DNA from 3 places in the Solibacillus sp. FSL K6-1523 genome. Region 1 is predicted to be linked to each of the others. Evidence: riboswitches for the same ligand, from Rfam matches in the RefSeq annotation. Region 1 holds a riboswitch; each other region holds the start of a gene.
The links. Region 1 has a riboswitch for S-adenosylmethionine ahead of MHI10_RS01955 (O-acetylhomoserine aminocarboxypropyltransferase/cysteine synthase family protein). Riboswitches for the same ligand answer to the same signal wherever they lie in the genome.

Region 1 (4,291 bases):
TAGTTCGTAAATTATATATGCGGCCACATTTTGTGCACTGTATACATTTCCCATTTTAAAAAACTCCTTTTCATTTATTAAGATTACGTACTTGCGCAAGGGGGTTCACTATTTGCAAGTACGCTATTACCAAGTAGTTTAAACGATGCTGCAACATAATTTACATTACTTGGTTTATAATCCTTATTCTATTACTCGGTTTTAACTTTGTCAATAATACTTATAGAGTTACTTGGTTTTAATTTCAGCAACTTGCCCCTAACGAAATGATGAAAGGCGGACAAGTTTCTTCTACTATAATCAATTACGCCTCGGCGTAATTGTGTCCAGATTTTTTCGAGCTTGCTTTGCTCGAAAAAATTCCTTTTAAAAATCTGTGACATCCGCCAGAGGCTAACTTGATTCATCAGGGGTTTAACCCCCTGATGAATCAAGTTAAGCTTGAGTTTCTACTTCTAAAGTAGACGCAACTTTTGCTAAAGCTTGTTCTAAATCTGCAATAATATCTTCCGCTGCTTCTAAACCGATCGATAAGCGAATGAGCTCCTCGGATACACCAGCCACTTTTAATTCTTCCGCTGATAATTGTTGGTGTGTTGTCGATGCTGGGTGGATAATTAATGAACGTGCGTCCCCTACGTTTGCTACGTGTGAGAATAATTCCACGTTATCAATGACTTGACGACCTGCTTCACGTCCACCTTTAATGCCAAATGTTAAAATCGAGCCAAACCCATTTTTCAAATACTTCTTCGCTAATTCATGTGAAGGGAAATCTTCAAAGCCGTTATAGTTTACATAGTCCACGAATGGGTGGTTACGTAAATATTCCGCTACTTTTAATGCATTTTCATTATGGCGTACGATACGCAAATGAAGCGTTTCTAGCCCTTGTAAAAAGTTAAATGCTGCGTCTGCTGATAATGTTGGACCGAAATCACGTAACAGTTGAACACGTAGCTTTGTGGCAAATGCAGCCCCTGCTGTATCAATTCCGTAACGAAGTCCGTGATATGACGTATCTGGCTCTGTAAATCCTGGATGACGTCCTTGTGTCCAATCAAATTTCCCTGCATCCACGACAATACCACCAATTGTCGTACCGTGACCGCCAATCCATTTCGTAGCCGAGTGAATGACAACATCCGCGCCAAATTCAATTGGGTTCCCACCATATGGCGAAGCAAATGTGCTATCGATTAATAATGGTAATCCGTTTTCATGTGCAATTGTCGCAACTGCTTCAATATCTAACACATTTAAGCTTGGGTTCCCGATAATTTCTGCAAATACAGCCTTTGTTTTATCTGTAATTGCACTGCGGAAGTTTTCTGGGTCTGTTTCATCCACAAATTTCACCGTAATACCGTAGCGTGGTAATGTTGTGGCAAATAAATTATACGTACCACCGTAAAGCGATCCTGCTGCAACAATCTCGTCTCCAGCGCCTGCTAAGTTTAAAATTGAAAAGGCAATTGCTGCTGCACCAGATGAAAGTGCTACTGCCGCTGATCCCCCTTCCAATAACGCAACACGTTCTTCAAAAGCACCTACAGTAGGGTTCATAATACGCGAATAAATATTGCCCGCTTCTTCTAATGCAAATAATCGCTGCGCATGAGCAGTGTCTTTAAATGCATAAGCCGTTGAACGATAAATTGGTACAGCAATCGCACCCGTTACAGGATCTGGCTTTTGTCCACCGTGTAATAATAATGTTTCTGGTCGTAAATTTGTCATGAATAATAACCTCCAAAATAGTTTTCGATGGTAAAGTCGGTGTTATAGAGGAGGAGTTTTTTTGAATGAAAAAAAACCCTCTTCAGCTAAGAAGAGGGTTTGCAAATGAGCAAGTTTGCCTCCTCTTATCTTTCAAAATGCACATTGCATTTTGTAGGAAGTAGCACCTTAGTCAGTTCGTCACTCACTGGTTGCCGGGCATCACAGGGCCTATTCCCTCCGCCGCTCTTGATAAGAGTATGTGATTCATGTTCCATCGTTGTTTCACAGTATAAAACAGATCCTACCATTCCGTCAACAGTTAATTTAAAATTTTCTGATTTTCATATATTTTAAGATACCTCTCGAAACAAGTTAGTTGGAGTCGTGCCCGCGAAAAGCGGCCGGATCGGATTGGAAATCTACTCCACCTTTTTCGGAAAGATTTTAAAAGTTGGATTCTTTAGTTAAATATATATAAAATAAACTTAAAGGAACGTTCCTTAACTTTTATTTTTACATAGGGGGAGAATTTCACATGCAAACAAGAGAACTTTTACGTAGTCACACATCGGTTCGAAAATATTCAGGTGAACAAATTTCAAAAGAGACAATTGTTGATTTAATCGAAACTGCACAAATGGCGGCTAGCTCACATTTCGTACAAGCGTATAGTGTTATTTGGGTCACGGATGAGGAGAAAAAGGCAAAACTAGGTGAGTTATCCAAAAATGATTTCCAGTTCAAAACAGCGGGAGCTTCCTTCTTATTTTGCGTGGATTTCAAGCGTCTACAAGTTGCCGGTCAAAAACACGGTGTTGATATTGTAACGGATTCAGCAGAAAACTTACTTGTTGGTGTAGCGGACGTTTCATTATTCGCACAAAACTTTGTCATTGCAGCTGAAGCGATGGGCTACGGTATTTGCTATATTGGTGGAGCGCGTAACAATCCTGCTGAAATTAGCGAGCTATTTAATTTACCAGATCATGTATTCCCGTTATTTGCGATGACGATTGGTACGCCGACAAAGCGCAATGAAACAAAACCTCGTCTACCAGTAGCAGCGGTATTACACGAAAATAGCTATGATGTAGATCAATACGAAACATTATTAGCTGACTATGATGCCATGATGGAATCTTACTATGCAAGTCGTTCTTCCAATCAAAAGATGGCGACTTGGACGAAGCAAATGGCGGATTATTTAGTTGATCAAAAACGCCCATTCATGAAAGATTTCCTTGCAACAAAAGGCTTTACGTGGAAATAATCGCATCACCCCACACCATTTTAACACTCTGTTAACATGGTGTTTTTTTAAGCTTAGTAGCATGCCTTTTTAACTAATAGAATCAGTACTTTGCATTCACTCTTTTATTATGATTAGATATTTTAGCAATTCATATTACTCATTACGACTGAGGTTTTTTATGCTATTTTTTGCTATTATAAAGTGACTCATGTTATTAGGAGGTAGAGGAAATGTCGACTCCATTCATTGCGAAATCATTAGAGCGTCAACATTTGAAATCTGCTCGGAAGTATTCACTAATCATTTCTGATATTAATGTTGCATTAACTAAAATCCATCATCAAATTACAGATCAAATAGAACACTCAAAATATGAAGCTGTCACTGCATTTGCCAACCAATACATTGCCCATACATCCATTTGGCAACTTAAATTTGTGAGCAACTTTGAAAATCCTGAAGTGGTACTCATGCAAATTTTCCATTTAGACTATATTTTCAAAAATGAGCCTACTGATCATTTTTCAACCGAGCGAGAACTGTTAAACTTGCAATGGCAAAAGTTCGCGGATGTCATGCTATATACAGAACAACAACTTCAACTGCGTGAACAAAAAATGCTTCACTATATTCAAAATTACTAATATATATAAGAAAAGGCAGAGACGCTGTATCAACATCTCTGCCCTTTCCCTTTTTATATTCTTTTACAAACCTTCGATAATAATGTTTTTTACAGGTTGGAACTGTTCGCCAGTTTTTGCATACGTCATAACGATGCGGTCACCCTCTTGTAAATAAATCGCAAGTGGTACGATTTCTGAACTTACGATAAAGTTTTCACCCGAATTCATTAAGAATGAAACGAGTGTAAAATTACCGACACGCTCTTTATACACACGAACAACCTCACCTGTTACGGTAGCTTCTTCCGCTTTAGATGTGCCATCCACTATACTACTGCCACTATTTAAAGCCGTTTTATATAGTCTTAATGCCTCTTTTGGTGTGGAAGCAAAGGCTTTAACTTCAGGGTTCGCTGCGGAAACGATGAAATAATTTTGTAGGAAACCATTTGCATCAAGTACACCGGTTAACCAGCTCGCCTCGCCATAGAAGTTATAAAGAATTGGCATTTCGCCTTCCCATTTCTTCTCGATAAATTCCTTTTCAATAATTTGCAGTGCCCCTTGCGAATCCATGTATGATTCTTCTAAATTGCCCGTATAATATGTTGCCGCGCCTGTACGAGCATGCGTCAACGAATAACCAAGCATGGAATCAATACCCTCTTTTGGACTTGTGAAATCGGTGAAA
Region 2 (4,291 bases), 3.0 Mb from region 1:
AATAGCTACGCGACTGGCAGTGTGGAGGGAATTTCCCGAGTAGGCGGCTTGGTCGGAATTGTATATGGTGGAAGCATAACAAATAGCTACGCGACAGGCAATGTGATTGGAGTGTGGCAAGTAGGCGGATTGGTCGGAATTAGTGATGGAAGCATAGAAAATAGCTACGCGACTGGCAGTGTGATTGGAGAGTGGCAAGTAGGCGGATTGGCCGGGGGGAGCATTGGAAGCATAGAAAATAGCTACGCAACTGGAAGTGTAGAGGGAACTCGTAATGATGTAGGCGGATTGGTCGGAATTAGTGATGGAAGCATAAAAAATAGCTACGCGACAGGTAGTGTGAAGGGAAATTCCGATGTAGGCGGATTGGTCGGATATGGTGATGTAAGCATAGAAAATAGCTACGCGACTGGCAGTGTGAAGGGAAATTCCGATGTAGGCGGATTGGTCGGATTGGTTCGTGGTTATGGAAGCATAAAAAATAGCTACGCGACAGGCAGTGTAGAGGGAACTGGTAATAATGTAGGCGGCTTGGTCGGGCTGGTTTATTTTGGTGGAAGCATAACTAGCAGCTATTACGACAGTGATACAACAGGACAATCAGATGATACTGGAAAAGGAACCCCCCACACAACTGTCGAAATGAAAGAAGGAACAGAAGTAACAATCTACATTGGTTGGGATACTGATATTTGGGATTTTGGTACGATTACGGATTATCCAAAGTTGAAGATGCAATAGAACAGAAATCACGCGGATGTATGTGATCAGATACGAAGGTACAGAAAGAAATGAGTGCAACAATGGCTCATTTCTTTTTTGTGCCCAAAATACATGCATTTAATATTTTGCCGAAAAGTAAAAAAGTGCCAAAACAATGATTACATCAGCGTTTCGGCACTTTCAAACTTTAGCTATTTTACGATTAACATTCTATCTTAATTATAAACCTGCTTTTTCCTGTAATGCTGCTGCTTTATCTGTCTTTTCCCAAGAAACATCTAGATCTGTACGACCGAAGTGACCGTATGCTGCTGTTTGTTTATAAATTGGACGACGTAGATCAAGCATTTTAATAATGCCTGCTGGGCGTAGGTCGAATAATTCACGTACCCACTCCACCATTTGGCTTTCTTCCACTTTTCCTGTACCGAATGTATCGACAGCAATTGATACAGGTTGTGCAACGCCAATTGCGTATGCCAGTTGTACTTCTGCACGATCCGCAAGTCCTGCTGCTACAATATTTTTTGCAACGTAACGTGCTGCATATGCTGCTGAACGGTCAACTTTTGTTGCATCCTTACCAGAGAATGCTCCACCACCGTGACGTGCATAACCGCCGTACGTATCAACGATAATTTTACGACCTGTTAAACCTGCATCACCTTTAGGTCCACCAATAACGAAACGACCTGTTGGGTTGATGAAGTATTTCGTCGCTTCATCTAATAATTCAGCCGGTACGATTGGTTGAATCACATATGCTTTCATATCTGCTTGAATTTGCTCTAATGTTGCTTCTTCATCATGTTGTGTTGAAATAACAATTGTATCAACACGCACTGGTTGATCGTTTTCATCATACTCAATCGTTACTTGTGTTTTACCATCTGGACGTAAATACGCAAGCTCGCCTGATTTACGAACTTCTGCTAAACGACGTGCTAATTTATGTGCTAATGAAATTGGTAACGGCATAAGCTCTGGTGTTTCGTTACATGCATAACCAAACATTAAACCTTGGTCACCCGCGCCAATTGCTTCTAACTCTTCATCTGTCATCGAGCCTTCACGTGCTTCTAATGCTTGGTCAACACCTTGCGCGATGTCAGGTGATTGTTCACCAACAGCTACAAGAACCGCCAAGTTTTCTGCGTCAAAGCCGTATTTACCGCGCGTATAACCGATACCTGCTACTGTATCACGGATAATTCCCTTCATATCTACATATGTTGACGTTGTAATTTCTCCAGAAACTAATACTAAGCCTGTTGTTACCGTAGTTTCACAAGCTACACGTGCATTCGGATCTTCTGCTAAAATAGCATCTAAAATGGCATCTGAAATTTGATCGCAAATTTTATCTGGATGCCCTTCTGTTACACTTTCTGATGTAAACAGTCGACGATTTTTCATTTCATTTCCTCCTAGGTCACTTTGCTAAATTGATACGGTACTCGTTACCCATGTCCGGTTATAATTCAAATTTTGTTTTTACTTTCATCCCCACTTATGAAGATGGGGGACTTCCGCTAAAAACAAGCTAATTATAAACGCCAAGCTTCACTGCTTTAACACGAGGGTTTTGAAAGGTTATTTATTTATGATTAAAATTAGAATTCATTTGTAAAATCACATTTTGCCTCTTTACGATTCACAGGAATTATTTCATCCCTTATTGACCCTATAAAGAACACCAAAATAAAAAAACCCCTTCACTCACATAGTTGCGCTTACCACGCGTGAGGAAAGGGGGAATATGTTTCGTTACCTTTCACTCTTATCGTTCAAGGGAAATTCCCCTTGCATCAGGTTGGCACCAACACGTTACGTTATGACACGTATTGCAGGTTGCCGGGTTTCATAGGGCCTGACCCTCCACCAGCTCGGGATAAGAGTATCCGTTCAATTAAACATCTTACGTTAAAAACGTTTTAACGTCAATTAATTTTGTCTTATTTTTAAAACTTTCCTAAATATGAAAAAAATTTTTCTCTAATTAGTATAGATAATTGGAGGCAATGTGTTATACTATTTTTGAATTAACAAACCACTCCCCTCCACAAGGGAATACTATGAAAAAAGGATGGTATTTAATCGATGAATTCGGTAGAAATTGCTAACGAGCTGAAAGAACTTTTAAACGGGGAAAATATTAACAATCAATTATCAGTACCACAATTAGTTGAAAAAGCGACATCACGTGGTGAAGCAACATTAACAGTTGATGGTGCATTACGCGCTGAAACAGGTAAATATACAGGACGCTCTCCTAAAGATAAATATACAGTTGAAGAAGATGGCTCTAAAGAAAAAATTGACTGGGGTAAAGTGAATCGTCCAATTTCATCTGAAGTTTTCGACAATCTTTATATTAAAGTTATTAATTACTTAAAAGAACGCGATGAATTATTCGTATTTAATGGTTTTGCAGGTGCCGATAAAGCATCTCAATTATCAATTAAAGTAATTAACGAATATGCTTGGCACAACCTTTTCTGTCATCAATTATTCATCCGTCCAACTGCAGAAGATTTAGCTTCACATGCTACAGATTTTACAATCGTATCTGCACCAAACTTCAAAGCAGATCCTGCTGTTGATGGCACAGATTCAGAAACATTTATCATTACATCACTTGAAAAGAAAATCATTTTAATCGGTGGTACAGAATACGCTGGCGAAATGAAAAAATCAATCTTTGGTATTATGAACTACTTACTACCTGAACAAGGAATATTCCCAATGCACTGCTCTGCAAACGTTGGTGAAGAAGGCGACGTCGCTTTATTCTTCGGTTTATCTGGTACGGGTAAAACAACTTTATCTGCGGATGCTGACCGTAAATTAATCGGTGATGATGAGCATGGTTGGTCTGATAATGGTGTGTTCAATATTGAAGGTGGTTGCTATGCAAAAACAATCAATCTTTCAGCTGAAAAAGAGCCTGAAATTTACAATGCAATTAAATTCGGTTCAGTTTTAGAAAACGTAGTAGTAGATCCAGAAACACGCGTATGTGACTACGATGATGTTTCATTAACTGAAAACACACGTGTTGCATATCCGATCGATTATATCGACAATATTGTATTACCATCTGTAGCAGGTCACCCTAAAACAATCGTATTTTTAACTGCGGATGCATTCGGTGTGTTACCTCCAGTTTCTAAATTAACAAAAGAGCAAGCAATGTATCATTTCTTAAGTGGTTTCACTTCTAAATTAGCAGGTACAGAGCGCGGCGTTACTGAGCCAGAACCAGTATTCTCAACATGTTTCGGTTCTCCATTCTTACCACTTCCTGCGACAGTTTATGCAGATCAATTAGGTAAGAAAATTGACGAGCACGGTTCACAAGTATTTTTAGTTAACACTGGTTGGACTGGTGGCGAATACGGTGTAGGTAGCCGTATGAAGCTTTCTTATACACGTGCAATGGTACGCGCAGCAATCGAAGGCAAATTAAACGACGTTGAAACAATTCAAGACGCAGTATTCGGATTAAACATTCCAGTAGCTATTGAAGGTGTTCCAACTGAAGTATTAAACCCTCGTGATGCATGGG
Region 3 (4,291 bases), 3.6 Mb from region 1:
TGGCGTCGCACCAAATGTATTTGTACAAATAATATCTGAACCAGCTTCTAAATACGCACGGTGGATTTTCTCAAGTACATCTGGGCGCGTCAAAATTAGGTTTTCGTTACAGCCGTCTAATTCTTCACCACCGAAATCTTCATACGTCAAATTTTCATTTTGAAGCATTGTACCCATTGCACCATCTATAATTAATATTCGTTTTTGTAGTTGATCCTGAATTGGATGATTAAGCATTTGTTTTGACTCCTTTATATTTCAGATCGAACGCTTTCACATAGTCGATTAACTCTAACGTCATATCGTAGCGTAAGAATGGTGTAATTAAATAAATTCCATTAAAATACTGACAAGCTGTTTCTAAAAGTTCTTTGGCAATTGCTATGCCCTCTTTCGTTGCAGCCTCCTTGTCCTCACCACAAGCTTCCATACGCGCTAACGCTTCTTCTGAAAGCTTAATGCCTGGTACTTCATGATGTAGGAAGTTCGCGCTTCTAAATGAAGTTAAAGGCATGATGCCAATATATATCGGCGTTTCTAAATGCTTTGTCGCCTCATAAATTTCTTTAATCTTTTCTTTTGTATAAACGGGCTGCGAAATAAAATAATCCGCCCCGTGTTCAATTTTTTTCTCTAAACGCGCAACCGCACGTTCTACTACACGCACATTTGGATTGAACGCACCTGCTACGGAGAAATTCGCCTGCTTTCGCAATGTTTTCCCTGTGAAAGAAACACCTTCATTTAATTGTTTCACTAATGAAATTAACTCCATAGATGACACATCATATACACTCGTTGCCCCAGGGAAGTCTCCCACTTTTGTCGGGTCACCTGTCACCACTAAAAGGTCATGCAACTCTAATGCATCTAAGCCCATTAAATGTGATTGCAAGCCGATTAAATTACGGTCACGACAAGTTAGATGGGGCAATGTACGTATACCGTGTTGCTTCAAAATAGCCGCCATCGCAATATTGCTTATACGCGGAGAGGCAAGGGAATTATCCGCCATCATAATGACATCTGCACCTGCGTTGTATAATTTTTTAGCACCTTCCACAAATCCATCAATTTCTAAATGACGTGGTGTATCTAGCTCTACAATGACTGAACGTTCGCGCTGCGCCTTTATATGTAAAGGCTCTTGCTGACGTGGTTCAGGTACACGCACAAACTCTGTCCAACCTTGCTCTTTCTTCACCTTTTTCTCTGTAATCGGCTTAACATGCGCTAAACGACTTTTCACTGCCGCTATATGCTGTGGTGTCGTTCCACAGCAGCCACCAATTAAACGAACACCTTGCTCCACTAATTCAACCGCAGCTCGCGCAAAATAATCTGCCTCTGACTCATAAACAACACGCCCATCTTCCACATCTAATAAAGAAGCATTGGGAGAAGCCGATAAAAACGCATTTTCCGGAAGTGCTATACCTTCAAATGCTTGAATTGTATGGAACGGCCCTAAGCGACAGTTACTGCCGACAATATCCGCGCCTAACGCTTCCAAATCATATAACGCTTCATTCAATGACATGCCATTTTGTAAAACGCCTGGATCTTGCATCGTCACTTGTGCAATAATCGGTAAGTCCGTTAATGTGCGCAATAAATGAACACAATGCGATAATTCCTCAAAATCATAATACGTTTCGAGTAAAAAGCCATCCGGTTGTCCTGCGAGAAGTACTTTCACTTGTTCCTCAAACGCATCTAAAATTTCTGCTAATGTCACATCATTTTTTCGGACGCCGCGAATGCCTCCGATTGTTGCCAACACATACTGCCCCCCTGGCGCTGCCGCACGCTTAGCAATTTGAATAGCCGCTTCATTGAATTCTTGCACGCGATTTTCATAGCCATAACGAGCAAGTTTAATCGCATTCGCACCATATGTATTCGTCTGGATAATATCCGCGCCTGCTGCTACATATTCACCATGTATTTTTTCGATAATTTCTGGTCGTGCAATATTCATTTCCTCATGACAATAGTCTAAACCGTAAGAATATAATAACGTTCCAATTGCACCATCAGCTGTTAATACTTTTGTTTTTAAATCTTCTAGTAAACCCATTGTATCCACTCCCCTATTCACAGTATTTTCAGTCATTTATTGATATAAAAAAGCCTTCTTTCTAATATAAAAAGAAGGCGTTACACATAGTAAGTTTAGGTCCCTCTCATCTTCTGGCATTTGCCTGCTGGATTTAGCACCTGACAATTCGTTGGTTGCTGAAGTTTCATAGGGCCAGTCCCTCAACTTCTCTCGATAAGATACAATATTATTTTTTTATTAGTAATTATATGAATTTTTTAATAATAATTAAAAGAATCATAACGTTATATGAAAAAAACGTCAATACCTTCTAGCACATTCAAGCATAACTTTACACAATTGCATTGATTATTTGTTGTGCGGTTTTTTTCCCGTTTTGAATACATGCACCAATGCCCACACCAAAATACGAGCAACCTGCAAGTATTACGTTCGGATAACGCGCCTCTAAATCTTCTATTACAATACCAAGCGCCTCATTATGCGCTAAATCATAACGCGGCATTTGATCAATCCACTTTGTCACATTCACTATTTTTGGTTGTGCTTCAATGCCAAGGCTTATTCGAATATCCTCTAACGCAACTTTCGTAAGCTCATCATCTGACATTGCAGCTAATTGTTCATAGCGCGGATTACTATTTTTATAAAATAAACGTACAAGTAGGTTACCTTGTGCTGACGTATGCTTCCATTTTCTACTTGTCCAAGTCGATGCATTGCACATTAAATCACTCTGATGCGAAACAATAAAGCCCGTTCCATCCGCTGGCAATACATCATCCGGCACATCAAAACCTACATACATCGTCAGTACAGATGCCGTTGAAAACTGTTTTAAATTTTTATCTAGTGGTGCATCCGCTAATACTTTACGCACGGTGTCATTTGGAACGGCAAGCACAACAACGTCCGCTTCCACTTTTTCTCCGTTAGCTATTACCTCATAGCGCGTTCCCACTTTTCGAATACTTTCTGTTGTAGCATTTTTCATAAATTCAACTTCTGGCAACATTTCCTCAAGTCGATCGATGACAGCAGACAATCCATTTTTAAATGAAATGAACTTCTTATTTGCGGCCTTCTCAAACTGCTCTCGATTTTCCTCAAACCCTTTAATGATTGAACCATGATCATTTTTATAATCGACTAAATAAGGGAGTGTCGATGCTAAACTTAATTGATACAAATCACCTGAATAAACGCCTGATAGTACTGGGGCAATTTGATTATGCACAACTTCTTCCCCTAAGAAAAATTCCAAAAACTCTCCTATTGAACTGTCCTTTGTAAAATCCGTATTCGGTATTTCAAAATCTTGTAGCACACGTTTTTTTCCCTCTTCAGAAATGAGCGTACTTGCCATTAATGAATCCACACTCATCGGAATACCAAATGTTGAGCCCGCTGGAATCGCATGAAGCTCATTATTCGTATGAATATAGGATATACCTGTCTCGTTATATACAAGTTCTGATTCAAAATCCAGTTCGCGTACAAGTTCCAGTACACCAGGATGACGCGCAACAATAGAGTCCGCACCTGTTTCCATAATAAACCCGTCTTCATATTCTGAATGAATTTTCCCACCTAAATGCGCATTCTTTTCTATTAAAATAAGACGCGCCGCTACCTTTTTCTCAGCCATTTGTCTTTTCAAATAATGCATCGTGCAAAGACCTGTAATGCCGCCACCTACAACGATAACTGTTTTCATCCTAATCGCTCCCATTCCCGTACATAACTATATTTATCTTTAGTATAATCGGTTTCCCTTCAAAATAGGCAAACCGTATATTACAAATATCGCACGAAAAAACCATTTTGAATTGAATCAAAATGGCATGGGTTTATTAAATACATTATTTTTCTAGCCCATGTGAAATGACAGCTAATGTATCAGCTGACAATGTCACTTCATCAAATGCTCGACCAAGCTCCGATATGATGCCACACATTTGCTCCACTTCATTTTCAACTAGGTTATTTTGTTCTTTCGTTTCCACCATAGCCTCCACGATAAGTGAGAATTGTTCTTCGGTGCCTCCCATATTTTCCTCACCTGTTTGAACAGCTTTCTGAATTTGCTCCAATGATTCAAGCAATTTCATCGTGCGATCATTCGTATTTTTTAATAGTTCTCCTACATTGACAGCCGATTCTTTCGTTTGTTCAGATAGCTTTCGCACTTCACCTGCTACAACACCAAATCCTTTACCCGCTTCTCCT

Region 2: another riboswitch for S-adenosylmethionine. It lies ahead of metK (methionine adenosyltransferase); the one in region 1 lies ahead of MHI10_RS01955 (O-acetylhomoserine aminocarboxypropyltransferase/cysteine synthase family protein).
Region 3: another riboswitch for S-adenosylmethionine. It lies ahead of MHI10_RS19455 (bifunctional homocysteine S-methyltransferase/methylenetetrahydrofolate reductase); the one in region 1 lies ahead of MHI10_RS01955 (O-acetylhomoserine aminocarboxypropyltransferase/cysteine synthase family protein).

Annotation. Positions count from the first base shown of each region.
Region 1 is NZ_JBBOSU010000001.1:397,786-402,076, reverse strand. Features, by position in the region: gene MHI10_RS01960 (hypothetical protein) at 1-54, opposite strand, end outside; gene MHI10_RS01955 (O-acetylhomoserine aminocarboxypropyltransferase/cysteine synthase family protein) at 436-1,740, opposite strand; SAM riboswitch class I at 1,863-1,978, opposite strand; gene nfsA (oxygen-insensitive NADPH nitroreductase) at 2,258-2,992, shown strand; gene MHI10_RS01945 (hypothetical protein) at 3,205-3,618, shown strand; gene MHI10_RS01940 (hypothetical protein) at 3,682-4,291, opposite strand, start outside.
Region 2 is NZ_JBBOSU010000001.1:3,379,230-3,383,520, forward strand. Features, by position in the region: gene MHI10_RS16250 (GLUG motif-containing protein) at 1-741, shown strand, start outside; gene metK (methionine adenosyltransferase) at 943-2,139, opposite strand; SAM riboswitch class I at 2,501-2,621, opposite strand; gene pckA (phosphoenolpyruvate carboxykinase (ATP)) at 2,824-4,291, shown strand, end outside.
Region 3 is NZ_JBBOSU010000001.1:4,045,070-4,049,360, forward strand. Features, by position in the region: gene metH (methionine synthase) at 1-237, opposite strand, end outside; gene MHI10_RS19455 (bifunctional homocysteine S-methyltransferase/methylenetetrahydrofolate reductase) at 230-2,080, opposite strand; SAM riboswitch class I at 2,184-2,282, opposite strand; gene hemG (protoporphyrinogen oxidase) at 2,394-3,779, opposite strand; gene MHI10_RS19465 (globin-coupled sensor protein) at 3,925-4,291, opposite strand, start outside.